4 regions of the Martinezella jaguaris genome follow, and region 2 is predicted to be linked to each of the others. Evidence: predicted binding sites of a transcription regulator. Region 2 holds the regulator's gene; each other region holds the start of a gene.
What was found. Region 2 encodes LexA, which represses DNA repair genes until DNA is damaged. Its sites were predicted from a motif close to TGTTCNNNNTGTGTTCNG; they were not measured.
Positions count from the first base shown of each region.

Region 1 (4,072 bases), 2.0 Mb from region 2:
CTTTTCCTCGACCCACCATTCCGCCGAAAGCCGCTCCGGCCCTTCGGCCCGGCTGACCCGATGCATGACTCGCCGCCAGCGGAACTGCCGGGGAGGGCCGTCGGGTACTTCGGCGGCAACGGTTTCGATCAGCTCCGGCATGCGAAACAGCCGCAGCGGCCGCTCGCCGCGGAAGAAGCCATGGCCGGCATCTTCTCTGCCGGTCCGCGGCTTCGAAGCGAGGATAGCCATGGCCGGCATTGGTCGCACGGCCCGTTCAGGGATATGACTCTGCTGCAATTCGAACCCTTGCAGGCAATCCGGCCCCAGCCGTGCGGCCACCCGGTCGACAAAGGCGGAAAGCGAGCTGTCCTGGCGGTCTTCACCGACAAAATCGCCTTGCGTTGCATCGAAAGGTGCATGCTGAAGGACGTTGAGGCGGACGATCTCGAAGCCATAGCCGACATCAAGATCGTCATGAATGGCGCCAAAGCGCTCCGTGAACAGGCTTGCGATCCGGCTCGGCTCCCGCAGCGGCTGCGATGCGCCGGCTGCGATGCGGAACACTATGCCGTCGACCCGGAACAGCAAAAGCTCGAACAAACGGCCACCGACGCCCCGGCCTTCCAGCCCCGGCTTCACGGTTTCGGCAAGCTGGCGGGCAAGCTGGAGAATATCGTCTTCCGCCTGCACCGGCTCGGCAAGCCGGCGCTCGGCCGACAATTGCGCAACCGGACGGCGCGGCGAGATCGGCTCCTCGACGAGGCCGACGGCCTGATCGAGCCGCAAAATCAGCTGTGCACCGAAGCGACGGGCAAGGGGCGCACGCGGCGCAGCCAGCAGATCGCCCGCCTGCTTCAATCCCAGCTTCTGCAAGGCCGCAACGGTTTCCTCGCCAAGCCTGAGCGAGGCGACCGGCAGTGGGGCCAGCGCCTCCTCCATGGCCTCCGGAGGAATGGCGCGACTCTCGTCGAAGCGGGCAACCGCCCAGGACAGGCCTGGCGCGGAGGAGATGGCGCCGCGGACATCGAGCCCAAGACGGGAAATCCGGATCAGGATATCCTCGAGCAGCGCTTCTTCACCGCCGAAGAGATGGGCGCAACCGGTAATATCGAGAAAGAGCCCGTCCTTGCCGTCGATCGCTACCAGCGGCGTATAGCGATCGCACCAATCGGCGATCGCCTCCAGCAGCTTGCGGTCCGCGCCCGGATCTTCTTCCACGACGTCAAGGGCGGGACAGATCGCCTTTGCCTCGGCAACACCCTGACTGAGCTTCAGGCCGATCGTCTCGGCCCTTTCGTTGAGCGCGGTCAACCGCATGGCATTGTTCAGCTTGCCGGCGCAGGCGAGCGGCGGCGCTTCAAGCCTGCCTGTCGAACGCCAGGACAGACCCCAGCGCTTGCGCGAGATCCGGTCGGTCGGCAGATGCGGGAAGGTTAGCGCCAGAATGCGCTGCGTGTTCGCCGGGAAAGGCAGGGCGCTGAGTGTCGAGGACAGGGGCAAACTGGCGGTCATGGGCATTCCACTCCAGGGTTATGGAAAAGGGCGCCGGGTTGCGGCTCTTTTCCAGGGTGAGACGAAAGGCCGGATGACCGATGCTGCCGCCAAGCAGCGATCCGTCCGGCAGGGACCGCGCCTGGGCCGGCGCGGGTTCGACGAGCAGACGGAAGAGAGCGCTGCTCGCCTCTTCCTCGCCCGCTTGACGCAACAGAAACAAAGGCCGCCCCGCCGCCTTGGCCCGAAGCGCAAGCCGCCGGCTCTCGGTCAGCCCAAAGCGGGCCGGATTGCCGCGCACTTCCAGAATGACGACCGCAAAGGCCGTACTGACGAGAGCCGCCTCCGCCAGCCAGAGCGCCTCTTCCAGCTTGCGCGGCGATGCCTGCAGAAAGCCGGCAGGTTCCAATCCGAAATCCCGAAGCCCGATCGCATAGGGTAGGCCCGCCTCCATCGTCGCGACCGTATCGCCGATCCACAGAACCGGCGATACGGTCGCAGTTTTGCCGGCGGCTTGCCCCCCAGACCGCGCAGCAAGAGCTTTAAGCCGCGCAGCGAGAGCGAGAGTGAAACCGCTGGCCGCTCCGGCATCCCGCAAGGCCAGCGACCGGATCTCCGTCAGCGCATCGAGCGGCACGCCGCCCTGCATCGCCTCGTCGAGATCGGTGATCCCAATCGCAAGCGGCTGGACAACATCCGCCGGACCGGCCCCCGGCTCCGCCACCAGCGCCTCATGCGCCACGGCTGCCAGCGCCGGTATCGGCCTGCCTTCCAGTCGGGCGATGGTTTCACGCAGGGCAAAAAGCGTCTCCCGCGCCACGGCGGCCTCAGCCATGACGTTAGCTCCAGATCAATTATGTTCCTGTTATGTTCTTATGGATTCCAGAGGTCCAAGGAAGAGTCAACACCATTTTATGAGAAAATATTCCTCTGCCTGATTCCACTCTCGAAAAACCGAAACAAAGGCTCTATATGACCAGCTAAGAAAGGGAGCATTTATGGCCCGCATTGACCAGAGCGAGGATTGGCGGGACCGCCACGCGCCCTCAATCAGCACATTTGAATCGCTGGCCATGGAGGCTTACGGCCACCTGCCGGATGAATTTCGCTCGCTCACCGGCGATCTCATCATTCTCATCGAAGATTTTCCCGACGACGAGGTGTTCGAGGATATGGCGCTGGAAACGCCCTTCGACCTGCTCGGCCTGTTCGAAGGCCGCGGCATCTCGGAGCGTTTCACCGCCCAAACCGGGGAAATGCCCAACAAGATCCGCCTCTATCGCCGGCCGATCATCGATTATTGGGCGGAAAACGAAGAAACCCTCGGCGACATCATTACTCATGTCCTGATCCACGAGATCGGCCACCATTTTGGCCTCAGCGACGAGGACATGGAGCGCATCGAAGCCAGCGCCGAGGAAGCGACGGATCGGTGAAGCATTCCCGCATATACTTGATTAGTCTTTGCGGACCGGTCTAGTGACCGTTGCGTACCAAATATCCCTAAGACAAATGCAATTATAATCAACAACATCTGTCATAGCCAAAAATATCTCTTCAAGAATATTCTTGTCGATTCTATAGACTTCCGCACTTAAATCTTCCGCATCAACATGGATGACACCGGATGCATCTAAAATGGGATTGAGATATTTCGAGAATTCCTTGTCGAGGAAAGCAATAGGGATAGGTTCGCAAACGTAAGAAATTAATTTCTCACCGTTGAACACCATTCCCCAGTTTTCGACCCCTTCTTCCCAATCCGTGCGGCCATCTGGCACCCTCGCTCCCAATGACTTCAATAGCTTTGAGAACGATGCCTTATTCCATCTACCTTTTAACTTGAGCGCATCTCGGAACGTATCCGTTATATCAAACAAATTGAATCCCTGGAGACAACGAATGAAGAGATGGCAGGATCGCCAGTCTATCCTTTCTTGCGGTTAAGCCATTGCGATGGCTTACTGCTCCGAAAGCTTCATTTCCGGATCGTAATCCTTGCCCGCGACGTCCTTGACGACTGCCTGGCCGCACTGCATCAGGCCGGTTGCGGCGTTGAAGGCGTAGGTCGGCGAGCCCGAGAGTTCCCAGCCCTTGTTCAGCGCCGCGGTCACCTTGTGGCAGAAGGAAGCGTCGTCGGGGCCGGTGAGGAAGCGATAGAGTTTCATGAAACGGTCTTTCGTTGTGCAATGGAGCGCTCTGCAATCAGCTCGGATTTATGGACCAGTCTTTCCGCCTGGACAAGATGCAGCCGCTCGACCATACGCCCGCCGAGGTTCACGACGTTGAGGCCGGCCGCCGCCCGATCGGCGAAAGCGGCGACAATGGCTTTAGCCTCGGCAAGAGCCGCCTCGTCCGGTCCGAAATGCCGGTTGGCGAGCTCGATCTGGCTCGGATGGATCAGCATCTTGCCGACAAAGCCCATGGCGTGGCCCTCGGCACATTCGGCATCCAGGGCCTGCATATCCTTGAAATCGTTGAGGACACTGTCGATGGCGTCGAGCCCATAGGCACTGACAGCCAGCACCACCTGCATCAGCCAGGGCACGAGGTAGGTGCGGCCCGGCTGCGGTAACACACCAGTTTCCTTGCGCAAATC
Region 1 covers NZ_CP032694.1:4,524,848-4,528,919, forward strand. Annotated here, with positions in the region: gene CCGE525_RS21940 (Y-family DNA polymerase) at 1-1,299, opposite strand, end outside; gene CCGE525_RS39055 (ImuA family protein) at 1,340-2,308, opposite strand; gene CCGE525_RS21945 (metallopeptidase family protein) at 2,472-2,909, shown strand; gene CCGE525_RS21950 (hypothetical protein) at 2,931-3,353, opposite strand; gene CCGE525_RS21955 (DUF1737 domain-containing protein) at 3,435-3,641, opposite strand; gene CCGE525_RS21960 (HpcH/HpaI aldolase/citrate lyase family protein) at 3,638-4,072, opposite strand, start outside.
Region 1: CCGE525_RS39055 (ImuA family protein) is a predicted target of LexA. The motif match lies at 2,331-2,348, and genes of this name have one in related genera.

Region 2 (4,072 bases):
TCGCAGGATCCGCCTGTTTATTGCCGTTCTGGCGATAGCAGGCGCCACCACGTCGCTGGCTAGACCGCTCTTCATCGACAGAGACGTCGAAACCATCGTCTCCTATGGCTCCTCCATTCTTCTATTGCTGATCGCAATCGAGGCGGTCTGGCGACGACCGGAAAATGTAACCGCCACCGGACAGCAAACCGTTGTGAACGTCCTCTATTCGCTTTACATGATCTGCATCTGGTTTTTCTGGGCGACCAACTTCCTCGGCCTTTTCTGGGCGGGAATCTATCTCATTGTTCTTCCCAAGCTGTTAGTTGCCGTCGGGCAAACGGCCGAGGCTTTCGCAAAAGGACATTGGCCCAACGACAACAAGAACAGCGCGCGCATGGTGCTGGCCGTTCGGGGCGCGCGGGCGCTTGTCATCGTTGCGGCGGTCGCGTGGATCATATTCATCTGGCAATACAATCCCAACATTCTCGCACGAGAAAATCCGACGGTTGACGCCACGGTCCGCGGTGCGTTGAAGAGCATCGTCATTCTGATTCTAGCCGATCTTTGCTGGCAATTATCGAAGGCTTTCATTGATGCAAGAATGGGTGACGCCAACAACGCCGCATCGTCGCCATCCGCGGAAGCGGCGCGCGCAAGCCGCCTGCGCACCCTGCTACCAATTTTCCGCAACGCGCTTGCGGCCGTCGTCATTGCCGCTGCCGTCCTTACCGTGCTCGCGGAAATGGGCGTACAGATCGGACCGCTGATCGCGGGAGCCGGAATATTCGGCGTGGCGGTAGGCTTCGGCTCGCAAACGCTCGTCAAGGATATTGTCAGCGGTATTTTCTACCTCATGGACGATGCTTTCCGCGTCGGAGAGTACATTCAAAGCGGGAGCTATATGGGAACGGTGGAATCCTTCAGCCTCCGCTCCGTCAGGCTTCGGCATCATCGCGGCCCCGTGTTTACGGTTCCTTTCGGTGAACTCGGCGCGGTTCAGAATATGAGTCGCGACTGGGCGACCGACAAATTCTTGCTGCGGTTTCCCTTCAACACCGATGTCGCCAAGGCGAAAAGAATCATCGAACAGATCGGCGAGCAAATGAAGGCGGATCCGGAAATCGGACCGCAGATCCTTGAGACACTGCAGATGAAGGGGGTCGAGCAGATCGGCGACTTCGGTGTCGAACTCAGCTTTGCCTTTACCGCTCTCCCAGGCCGGCAGACCTACATTCGACGGCAGGCCTATACCATGATCCGCGACGCTTTTATGGAAAATGGCATCGAATTCGCTCAGCCGGGCGTGCACGCGAGCGGAGAAGAGAAATCCGACGCCGCTTTGATGCTGCAAAAGAAGTGGGGTGAACATTTGGCGGGATCGCCATCGCCGCGAACATGAAACGTGTGCGCCGCCGGTCACCGACAGGAGGAGGTCGGGGACTCGGCCTTGACGGAGAAATGCGCGCCAACGACGGTTGCCGTCACTTGTAACCTTCTTTTGCCCGCGTCGTTGACGCAATGACAGCCGCAAGCGCCTGATACCGGATGACATTGGATTTGAAGGAGACCAAACGTGCTGAGCGACCAGCTAACATCCAATGCTGCACACGTCATTCAGATAGCTTTGACGCCGGTCTTTCTGCTTGCAGGCACCGCCGGGTGCCTCAATGTCTTCTCGGCCCGGCTCGCTCGTGTCTCAGATCGGGTCAACAACCTTTTCGAGCGGGTGACTTCAGACGATCCGGATGAAGCACGGCTGCTGCAGCTCTATTATCTGCGACGGCGAACTTTGGCGCTCGAGGTTGCCGTCCTCCTCGGCACGCTATCGGGCGTGTGCACATGCCTAGCAACGCTCGGCCTCATGAGCGGAGCGATTCGCCAGCAGTTTCGCGAACAGATGCTGCTTTGGTTCTTCGGCCTTGCCGTCGTCGCGCTCATGGGCGCTTTTGCGGCCTTTCTCTTCGAGATGTTCCTGGCCGGGCGCAGCATGCTGAAGCAGATAGCCAACGACCGCGCCTTGCTCGAGCGCCGGCGCGAGGGATTGTGAAACATATCTGAAATCCGCCCAGCCTGTTGAATTCGCGCCCGATCTCGTCACGGAAGTACCGATTCCCGCAGTCGCGTCACTCTTAGATTCGGCCCCCTTAGCTTGATCCACCGCCTGCAATTCCGTCATTCGGAGAACATCGTCCTCCAAAGAGCTTATTACGCAAATAGCGTGGCTTTTCATCGCCTTGGAAACACGTGGCTTTCAATCGGAAAAATTCCTTCCATTTCAGATTCCGCTTATATTTCCGATTGTTAGCACACGGATACCCTGAAAAACCGTCGGGCTGGGACCGGTTATGTTCTTATTTCTTTGATGCGGTTACAAAATATTCACCAAAATTTAAGGGCTTGCGGAACACATATGGAACATATAGTGTCCGTTCTGGATTTGTTTCACGACGCTTTTCTCAATTTTGGGGTCCGAAGACGATGTTGACACGCAAGCAGCAGGAACTGCTTCTCTTCATTCACGAACGAATGAAGGAGTCCGGTGTCCCGCCATCTTTCGATGAGATGAAGGATGCGTTGGACCTCGCGTCCAAATCCGGCATTCACCGTCTCATCACTGCTCTGGAAGAGCGTGGCTTCATACGCCGTCTGCCGAACCGGGCTCGCGCGCTGGAGGTCATCAAGCTGCCGGAGGCTTATAGTCCCAGCCTGCAGCCACGCCGCGGCTTTTCGCCGAGCGTCATCGAGGGCAGCCTTGGCAAGCCGCAGCTGGTACCGCCGCCGGCTCCTGCCAGGCCGGTGAATGACGAAAACAACAGTTCCGTTTCCGTACCGGTCATGGGCCGCATTGCTGCCGGTGTACCGATCTCAGCGATCCAGAACAATACCCACGACATCACCGTTCCAGCCGATATGCTTGGCTCGGGCGAACATTATGCGCTTGAAGTCAAAGGCGATTCGATGATCGACGCCGGCATCTTTGACGGCGATACGGTGATTATCCGCAACGCTACGACCGCCAACCCCGGCGATATCGTCGTCGCTCTCGTCGATGATGAAGAGGCAACATTGAAGCGCTTCCGCCGCAAGGGTGCGTCGATCGCGCTTGAAGCGGCTAACCCGGCTTACGAGACCCGCATCTTCGGACCGGATCGCGTCAAAGTGCAGGGCAAGCTCGTCGGCCTCATTCGCCGTTATCACTGACCGGAGACATCGGTGCGATCGGCGCTCCAAAGGTGCCCGATCGCCAATCATAGGCGCGATGCAAATTCCATGGCCGCGTCAAAGTTTGAAACGCGGTTGTTGTTGCCGGTTTGTCGGCGCTGAGGTCCATTTCAATGGAGCCTGTCCGGCGTAGCGTAGCGCCCGTAAAAAGCACTGCGCCGGAGCGGCAGCGATCGAGACGCAGCCGGATGGGAGTCACGACGATATTGGCGGTGTCGCAGGCCGGAGCGAGATAGGCAGCGTTTTCGATGGCGACGAGCATGTCGCCATTATCCAGTATCGCCACGCACCACGCCCCCTTCTGGCAGGCGAAGCCGCCTTCGCCGGTATTGTCCAGCGCCGCATCCATCGCCTTTCGCACGGCAGTCTGCTCGTCGGAACTGAGGCGGCGATGAGCGTCCGATTTGCTGATCTTGGGTAGCTGATTGTCCGGCGGAAGTATCGTCGGCGGATGCTGCTCGGTCATCGCCAGCGCTCGTTGCCACTGCTCGAAGATGAAATCGGGCGGCTTTTCGCGATTGGTCGTCAACGCACCATTCCGCAGCAAGGCGACCAACGTGCCGTCTTCGGAAATTATCAGGTCAGGCTTTCGGACATCAGGGCTGAGTGCGACAATTGCGACCGAACCGATGATCAGAAGCGCACCTGCATGTCGCAGCCACGTCCTCAGCAACGTCATCAGTAAGAAACCGACGATAATCGTTGGGAACAACCAGACTGGCAGTCGCCCGAAGGGAATATTGCCGCCCCAGGCCGCCACCGTTTTGGCAATGACGATGACGATATCAAGTCCCGTGCCGGTGACCTGCCAAAAGGGGGCATCAACACCGAATGGCATCAGCAGCGTCGCCGCCATGCCAAACGGCAT
Region 2 covers NZ_CP032694.1:1,998,943-2,003,014, reverse strand. Annotated here, with positions in the region: gene CCGE525_RS09850 (mechanosensitive ion channel family protein) at 1-1,381, shown strand, start outside; gene CCGE525_RS09845 (DUF2721 domain-containing protein) at 1,556-2,029, shown strand; gene lexA (transcriptional repressor LexA) at 2,461-3,183, shown strand; gene CCGE525_RS09835 (ComEC/Rec2 family competence protein) at 3,164-4,072, opposite strand, start outside.

Region 3 (4,072 bases), 310 kb from region 2:
GCAAACGACGATGACGTCGGTGCGGGCGAGCTCTTCCAGGTCGGCCGAGATATCGAAGCTTTCCTCAGCGCCGCGATGTACGCCGCCAATGCCGCCGGTCGCGAAGACCTTGATGCCGGCCCGCGCCGCGGCAATCATCGTTGCGGCAACGGTGGTGGCGCCTGTGCGGCGCTCGGCAATCGCGAAGGCGAGATCGGCGCGCGACACCTTCATCGCGCCGCTGGTCTTGGCAAGCGCTTCCAGCTCTGCCGGCTCCAGGCCAATATGCAGCACGCCGTGAATGACGGCGATCGTCGCCGGAACGGCGCCTTCCTGCCGGATGATCGCCTCGACGCTGCGTGCCATCTCGATATTGCCTGGATAGGGCATGCCGTGGGTTATGATGGTCGATTCCAGCGCCACCAACGGCGCGCCGCGCAGCTTGGCGGCAGCAACCTCCTTCGAATAGGAGATCGGCAGCGAGGGTGAAATGGGCTTGGTCATGGTTGAGTCCAGTTGGCTGAGATGGGAAATGCGTAATACGCGCGCTTCAAGATAGAATAGCGGCTTCGGGAACAAGAGCCAGCGTTGCCTTCAGAAGCTCGGGCGAAAGATTTTCCGCGGTGGCGAAAGGTGACTGCACGGTGATCGCCGCCGCCGCCGCTCCATAGCGCACGGCTTCGCCGAGATCGTGGCCGGCAAGCAGTGCGGCAAGAACACCGGCGGCGAGCGAGTCGCCTGCCCCGGTAACATCGGCCACCTCATCGACGATGGGGGGCTGCAGGCTGATCGCGTTATCGCCGGAGAAGGCGATCAACTCGCGCTTTCCGCGGGTGATCACACCACCTTTGAGGCCGAGTGAGCGCAATCCCGCAACCCAATGGCGCGGGTCGTCGGGGCGGCTTTCGGTCAATGCCACGGCTTCCGCTTCGTTCAGAAAAAGATGGTCGATACCGGCAAGGCTTGGTTTCAGGCGCACCACCTTGGCCGGCGAAATTGCGATCGCGGCCAACGGCTTGCCGCAATCGGCGGCACGCGTTGCGATAGCCGCCAGCGTTTCGGCCGGAAGGTTGGCATCGCAGAGGATCAGGTCGGTAGCCGCGAAGGCGTCGCGAATAGCGCGGATTGCCAGCCGGCGCGGCACAAACAGTTTGTAGAGCTCCATATCGGCAAGCGCGATCACCAAATTGCCGTCGTGTTCCAGGATTGCGGTATAGCTCGGCGTCTTGCGATCGAGGAAAACGAAGGGCTTGTCATCGACCCCGGCATTGCGCGCGGCGTCCGCCACCATCTCGCCGGCTGCGTCGCCGCCGCGCGGCGAGATCAGCCGCACATCGAAGCCGAGGCGAGCCAGATTGCGCGCCGCGTTGAAGCCGCCGCCGCCCGGCTCTTCAAACCATGCGCCCGGGTTGCTGGCCCCCGGCGCCGTCTCGCCGAAGATGCGGCCGCGCCGATCGATATGGGCACCACCCAGCACCAGAATCTTCTTCGCCATATCGATCTCCTCAGCGGTCCCAAAGGCGAATCGAGCCGGCTGATTTTTCGCGCAAAAAGCCGGGCGAGGGCATGTAAGTCCTTGCTATGAAAGAAGAAAACAAATGTAGAACGGAATTCATTTTACCTTTTTCTTTCAATCGCTTGTTGTGCTCTTGCGGCATGAGAACAAATGGAGTACACAATTCTCATCAGCGGCGACATTGCTTGAGCGGCTTCAATAACCTAAAGGTGGATCGGATGTCTCAGAATTCTTTGCGGCTTGTAGAGGACAAATCGGTGGATAAAAGCAAGGCACTTGAAGCGGCACTCTCTCAAATTGAGCGGTCGTTCGGCAAGGGCTCGATCATGAAGCTCGGTTCGAACGAGAATGTGGTCGAAATCGAAACAGTTTCCACCGGCTCCCTGAGCCTCGATATCGCCCTCGGCATTGGTGGCTTGCCGAAGGGGCGTATCATCGAGATCTACGGACCGGAAAGCTCTGGTAAAACAACGCTGGCGCTGCAGACGATCGCAGAATCTCAGAAGAAGGGTGGCATTTGCGCCTTCGTCGACGCCGAACACGCGCTTGATCCGGTCTATGCCCGCAAGCTCGGCGTCGACCTGCAGAACCTTCTGATTTCGCAGCCGGACACCGGCGAACAGGCGCTTGAAATTACCGATACGCTGGTGCGCTCCGGCGCCATCGATGTTCTCGTCGTCGATTCCGTTGCGGCTCTGACGCCGCGCGCCGAAATCGAAGGCGAAATGGGCGACAGCCTGCCGGGCTTGCAGGCGCGTCTGATGAGCCAGGCGTTGCGCAAGCTGACCGCTTCGATCTCGAAGTCCAATTGCATGGTGATCTTCATCAACCAGATCCGCATGAAGATCGGCGTCATGTTCGGTTCGCCGGAAACGACGACCGGCGGTAACGCGCTGAAATTCTACGCCTCCGTTCGTCTCGACATCCGCCGTATCGGGGCGGTCAAGGAGCGCGAAGAGGTGGTCGGCAACCAGACGCGCGTGAAGGTCGTCAAGAACAAGATGGCGCCCCCCTTCAAGCAGGTCGAGTTCGACATCATGTATGGCGAAGGCGTTTCCAAGACCGGCGAATTGGTCGATCTGGGTGTCAAGGCTGGGATCGTCGAGAAGTCCGGTGCCTGGTTCTCCTATAACAGCCAGCGTCTGGGTCAGGGTCGCGAGAATGCAAAGCTCTTCCTGCGCGACAATCCGGATCTCGCCCGCGAGATCGAACTGTCGCTGCGCCAGAATGCTGGCCTGATCGCCGATCGCTTCCTGCAGAATGGCGGACCTGACGCTGATGACGGCGACGCCGCGGACGCGTAATTTCCGCGATCGAGCCAAGGACTAACCAAGACTAAAATTCGAAACCGGCCGTATTGTCTAAGGGATGTACGGCCGGTTTTGTTTGTGCGGCTGGACAGGGCCGGGAGCGGACGATAAAAGCCACTGGATTTACTAAATATTGCCAGAGCGTGATCCCCAAAGTGCGAAGCGGTTTTTGCATAAGATCAAGCTAAACGAAGGAACATGAGCGAGACGAAATCTCGCTTGAGGCAAGGACTGAAGGGCCCAATATGAGCGGTGTGAATGAAATCCGGTCGACCTTTCTCGACTATTTTAAGAAAAACGGCCACGAGATCGTGCCGTCGAGCCCGCTTGTGCCGCGCAACGACCCGACGCTGATGTTCACCAATGCCGGCATGGTGCAGTTCAAGAACGTCTTCACCGGTCTGGAGCAGCGCGCTTACAAGACTGCGTCGACGGCGCAGAAATGCGTGCGTGCCGGCGGCAAGCATAACGACCTCGACAATGTCGGTTACACCGCCCGTCACCACACCTTCTTCGAGATGCTCGGCAATTTCTCGTTCGGCGACTATTTCAAGGAGCGCGCCATCGAGCTTGCCTGGAACCTGATCACCAAGGAATTCGGCCTCGACGCCAAGCGCCTGCTGGTGACGGTCTACCATACGGACGACGCAGCCTATGATCTCTGGAAGAAGATCGCCGGTCTTTCGGACGACAAGATCATCCGTATCGCCACCAGCGATAATTTCTGGGCGATGGGCGACACCGGTCCCTGCGGCCCATGCTCCGAAATCTTCTATGATCATGGCGACCATATCTGGGGCGGCCCTCCCGGCTCGCCGGAAGAGGATGGCGATCGCTTCATCGAGATCTGGAATCTCGTTTTCATGCAGTTCGAGCAGATCACCAAGGAACAGCGGGTCGACCTGCCGCGCCCGTCGATCGATACCGGCATGGGTCTCGAACGTGTTGCCGCCGTGCTGCAGGGCAAACATGACAATTACGATATCGACCTGTTCCGCGCGCTGATCGAAGCTTCGGAAGAGGCGACCGGCGTCAAGGCCGAGGGCGAGCATCGCGCCAGCCATCGCGTCATCGCCGACCATCTGCGCTCATCTGCCTTCCTGGTTGCTGACGGCGTGCTGCCGTCGAACGAAGGCCGCGGCTATGTGCTTCGCCGCATCATGCGCCGTGCCATGCGCCATGCGCAGCTGCTCGGCGCCAAGGAGCCGCTGGTCTGGAAGCTGTTGCCGACGCTGGTGCAGCAGATGGGCCGCGCCTATCCCGAGCT
Region 3 covers NZ_CP032694.1:2,304,301-2,308,372, reverse strand. Annotated here, with positions in the region: gene CCGE525_RS11335 (pseudouridine-5'-phosphate glycosidase) at 1-483, opposite strand, end outside; gene CCGE525_RS11330 (carbohydrate kinase family protein) at 530-1,474, opposite strand; gene recA (recombinase RecA) at 1,714-2,799, shown strand; gene alaS (alanine--tRNA ligase) at 3,051-4,072, shown strand, end outside.
Region 3: recA (recombinase RecA) is a predicted target of LexA. The motif match lies at 1,570-1,587, and genes of this name have one in related genera.

Region 4 (4,072 bases), 1.2 Mb from region 2:
GAGACCCTGGCGCGAAGCCTCTATACCAACGCCACCGCCTTCCTGGCGCTGGTGCCGATGGCGATCTGGGGCGGCAGCGCTGTCTCCAGCTTCGCGATCCCGATGGTGTTCGGCATACTTGTCGCTGGCGCCTCGTCGGTCTTCATCGCCGCTCCGATCTTGCTGTTCCTCGGCGATTGGCGCCGCCGCCATGCCAAGGCGGTCGCCAACGACGCCAAGCCGGACGACAAGTCCGGCAAGGACAACAAGCAGATCCCTGCAGCCGAATAAGCGCGAACGGATATGAACGAGGACATGCCCGGCTTCCGGGCATGTCCATCTGCCTCCGGATCAGATGGACGGCATGTGCAACGGCAGCCCTGGGCGCGGCGCCGTTATTCTCTCCAAAGCACCATTTTCCTGCTCGGTGATAAGCGCATATTTGCCATCAAGGGTGAAAGCGATATTGCCCGGTCGCGCGCCATTGGTGCGGATACGGCCGGCAATCTTTCCGGTGGGATCGATCATGCAGATCTCGCCTTGCCCGTAAATCGTGCAATAAAGCATACCGCTGCGATCAAAGGCCATACCGGCCGGCCCGCACAGCGCCTTCACAGCCGGCGTCGGCATGACCTGCGCAAACAGTTCCTGCCGGCCGCCGACGACCTGGCGATAGATTTTCCCGGTCAATGTCTCGCTGTAGTAAAGCAGTCCGTCCGGCCCGAACGCTATGCCGTTGGCATAGAGCAAGCCGGTCGCCAGCACGCGCTGCACCCGACCCTCTGCAGGGTCGATCTGATAGACGCGGCCGTTATAGGGCGCCTGGAAGAAATCGGGATTGATGTCGGAGCCTTCGAGCAGGTCGGAGACACGGACGCCGGAATCGGTCATATAGAGCAGGCCGGCGGGACCGAAGGCCAGGTCGTTCGGGTAGAGAAACGGGCCGTCTTTACCGCCTTCGATCACTTGCAAGGTGCGGCCTTCGGCAGAGAGCCGGACAAGGGAGTTTTCCGGGCCACCCGCCACCCAGAAACAATTGTCGCCGTCGACCGCAAGTCCGGTCGGTCGGCCGCCGATCCGGCAGATTTCACGTCGGATACCTCCGGCGATCATCGTCAGGCAACGACGACTGTCGTCTGTCTCCACAAGCGCGATACGCCCATCCGTCAGGGCTACCGGCGCCTCAGGTTGGCGCAATCCGGTGGCGATCGTCTCATTCATGTTCGGGAACCCTACCCAGCGCACCGAAACCCCAAAATCATCTGTCACAATTCGGTAAATAAGTACCCCAAAGGCTTTTTTCGAGCCGGCTCTCATTAAATCTGAACCAAATTCATGACGGGAGGGTCACATCTCTGTGCAGATCCTGTTGATCTTGACAGTTTCGGCCAATTCGGAACATTCATCGAACATTCGGATATTATTGCGAACATGATTCGTCACCGATTCCAAGTTCGCCGCCTGCCGTCCGAAGCCTTCAGGAGAGACCATGACCGCTGCCTATCTGGAAAAGCTGAACCCGGAGCAGCGGCTGGCGGTGGAGCACGGCACGACGGTCGAAGGCAGCCATATCGCCGGGCCGCTGCTGGTGATCGCCGGCGCCGGCTCCGGCAAGACCAACACGCTGGCCCATCGCGTTGCGCACCTGATCGTCAAAGGCGCCGATCCCCGCCGCATCCTTTTGATGACTTTTTCCCGCCGCGCCGCAGCCGAGATGGGCCGGCGCGTCGAGCGCATCTGCCGCGAGGTACTTGGCGCCAATGCCGGCATTATGGCCGACGCGCTTGCCTGGAGCGGCACATTCCACGGCATCGGTGCGCGGCTCTTGCGCGATTACGCCGAACAGATCGGCCTCGACCCGGCCTTCACGATCCATGACCGCGAAGACAGCGCCGACCTGATGAACCTCATTCGTCACGAGCTTGGTTTCTCCAAGCTGGAAAGCCGCTTTCCGACCAAGGCGACTTGCCTTGCCATCTATTCCCGCACCGTCAATTCGGAAACGCCGCTCGAAGAGATATTGCGCGATTTCTTCCCTTGGTGCGCTGCCTGGGACAAGCAGTTGCGCGACCTCTTCGCGGCCTATGTCGAGGCCAAGCAGGTGCAGAATGTGCTCGATTACGACGATCTGCTGCTCTATTGGGCGCATATGCTGCACGAGCCGCTGATCGCCGAAGATATTGGCGGCCGCTTCGATCATGTGCTGGTCGACGAATATCAGGATACCAACCGGCTGCAGTCGTCGATCCTGCTGGCGCTGAAACCCAACGGCCACGGACTGACTGTCGTCGGCGACGATGCGCAGTCGATCTACTCATTCCGCGCGGCTACGGTGCGCAACATCCTCGACTTCCCGACCTCCTTTACTCCCGCCGCCAACATCGTCACGCTCGACCGCAATTACCGTTCGACGCAGCCGATTCTGGCGGCCGCCAATGCGGTGATCGATCTTGCCTCCGAACGATTCACGAAGAACTTGCGCACGGAGCGGCAAAGCGCTCAACGGCCACGGCTGGTGACGGTGCGCGACGAAAGCGATCAAGCGCGCTATGTTGCCGACCAGGTGCTGGAAAATCGCGAGAGCGGCGCGAAGCTCAAGCAGCAGGCCGTGCTTTTCCGGACCTCGCACCATAGCGGGCCGCTGGAGGTGGAGCTTACCCGCCGCAACATCCCCTTCGTCAAATTCGGCGGGCTGAAGTTTCTCGACAGTGCCCATGTCAAGGACATGCTGGCTGCCCTTCGCTTTGCCCAGAACCCGCTCGACCGCGTTGCCGGCTTCCGGTTGATGCAGCTCCTGCCGGGCGTCGGCCCCTCGACCGCGCAGCGCGTGCTCGACCATATCGGCGAACAGGCCAGTCCGATGACGGCGCTTGCCGACTTTCCGGCGCCTCCCCGCTCTGGGGAAGACTGGACCAGTTTCGTAGCGACCATGCAGGAACTGAAGAGCGGCAAGGCCGGGTGGCCAGCGGAAATCGGCCTGGTGCGGCAGTGGTATGAACCGCATCTGGAGCGGGCACATGAGGATGCGGCAACGCGTCAGGCGGACTTGCTCCAGCTCGAACAAATCGCTGGCGGCTACGGCTCGCGCGAGCGCTTCCTCACCGAATTGACGCTCGATCCGCCCGATGCCACCAGTGACCAGGCCGGCGTGCCGCTGCTCGACGAGGATTATCTCATCCTTTCGACCATCCATTCCGCCAAAGGCCAGGAATGGACGAAAGTCTTCGTCCTCAATGCCGTGGATGGCTGCATTCCGGCCGATCTCGCCGTCGGATCATCCTCCGAGATCGAAGAGGAACGGCGGCTGCTCTATGTCGCCATGACTCGTGCCAAGGACGGCCTCGACCTCGTCATCCCGCAGCGCTTCTTCACGCATGGCCAGCATGCCCAAGGCGATCGGCATGTCTTCGCTTCGCGCACGCGCTTCATTCCGGTGACCTTGCTGCAATTCTTCGAGGTCTGCGGCTGGCCGCAGGCACGGGCGGAAAGCGCTGCGGCGGTTCAGGCACGGCAGGTGCGCGTCGATGTTGGGGCGCGCATGCGCGGCATGTGGCGATGAGTTGAGGCTTATTCGCAGAGGATGTCGCTTGTGGCAAGCCCTTCACCCTAACCCTCTCCCCCCTTGAGTGAAGGGCAATTGCATATGGGGCATGCCAGCGCCGTAAGCTCCTTCTCCCCTTGGGGAGAAGGTGGCCCGAAGGGTCGGATGAGGGGGTCTTTTTCCATAAAGAGTGACCTTTCGCTTGCGCTCAAGGTGCTCGTCGTTCCACTCCTCGCCCCCCTCATCCGCCTGTCGGCACCTTCTCCCCGAGGGGAGAAGGGGTTGCGTGGTAACGACTTCATCTCATGCGCGATTCCCCCTGCGCTCGCGGGGAGAGGGGCAGCCTTGCACCCGACCAACGATCCAGCAATCCTCAGTCCGCCTCCCGGAACATCTCAATAATCGCCGAGAAATCACGGGCGCCATTGCCCTGTTTGTCGAACAGCGCAAACAGTTGCGCCGCTTCGGCACCCAGCGGCGTCGACGCGCCGCTCGACAGCGCCGCCTCCTGCGCAAGCCGCAGATCCTTCAGCATCAGTGCCGCCATGAAGC
Region 4 covers NZ_CP032694.1:812,361-816,432, reverse strand. Annotated here, with positions in the region: gene secD (protein translocase subunit SecD) at 1-270, shown strand, start outside; gene CCGE525_RS03990 (SMP-30/gluconolactonase/LRE family protein) at 331-1,200, opposite strand; gene CCGE525_RS03985 (ATP-dependent helicase) at 1,469-3,538, shown strand; gene mmsB (3-hydroxyisobutyrate dehydrogenase) at 3,894-4,072, opposite strand, start outside.
Region 4: CCGE525_RS03985 (ATP-dependent helicase) is a predicted target of LexA. The motif match lies at 1,374-1,391, and genes of this name have one in related genera.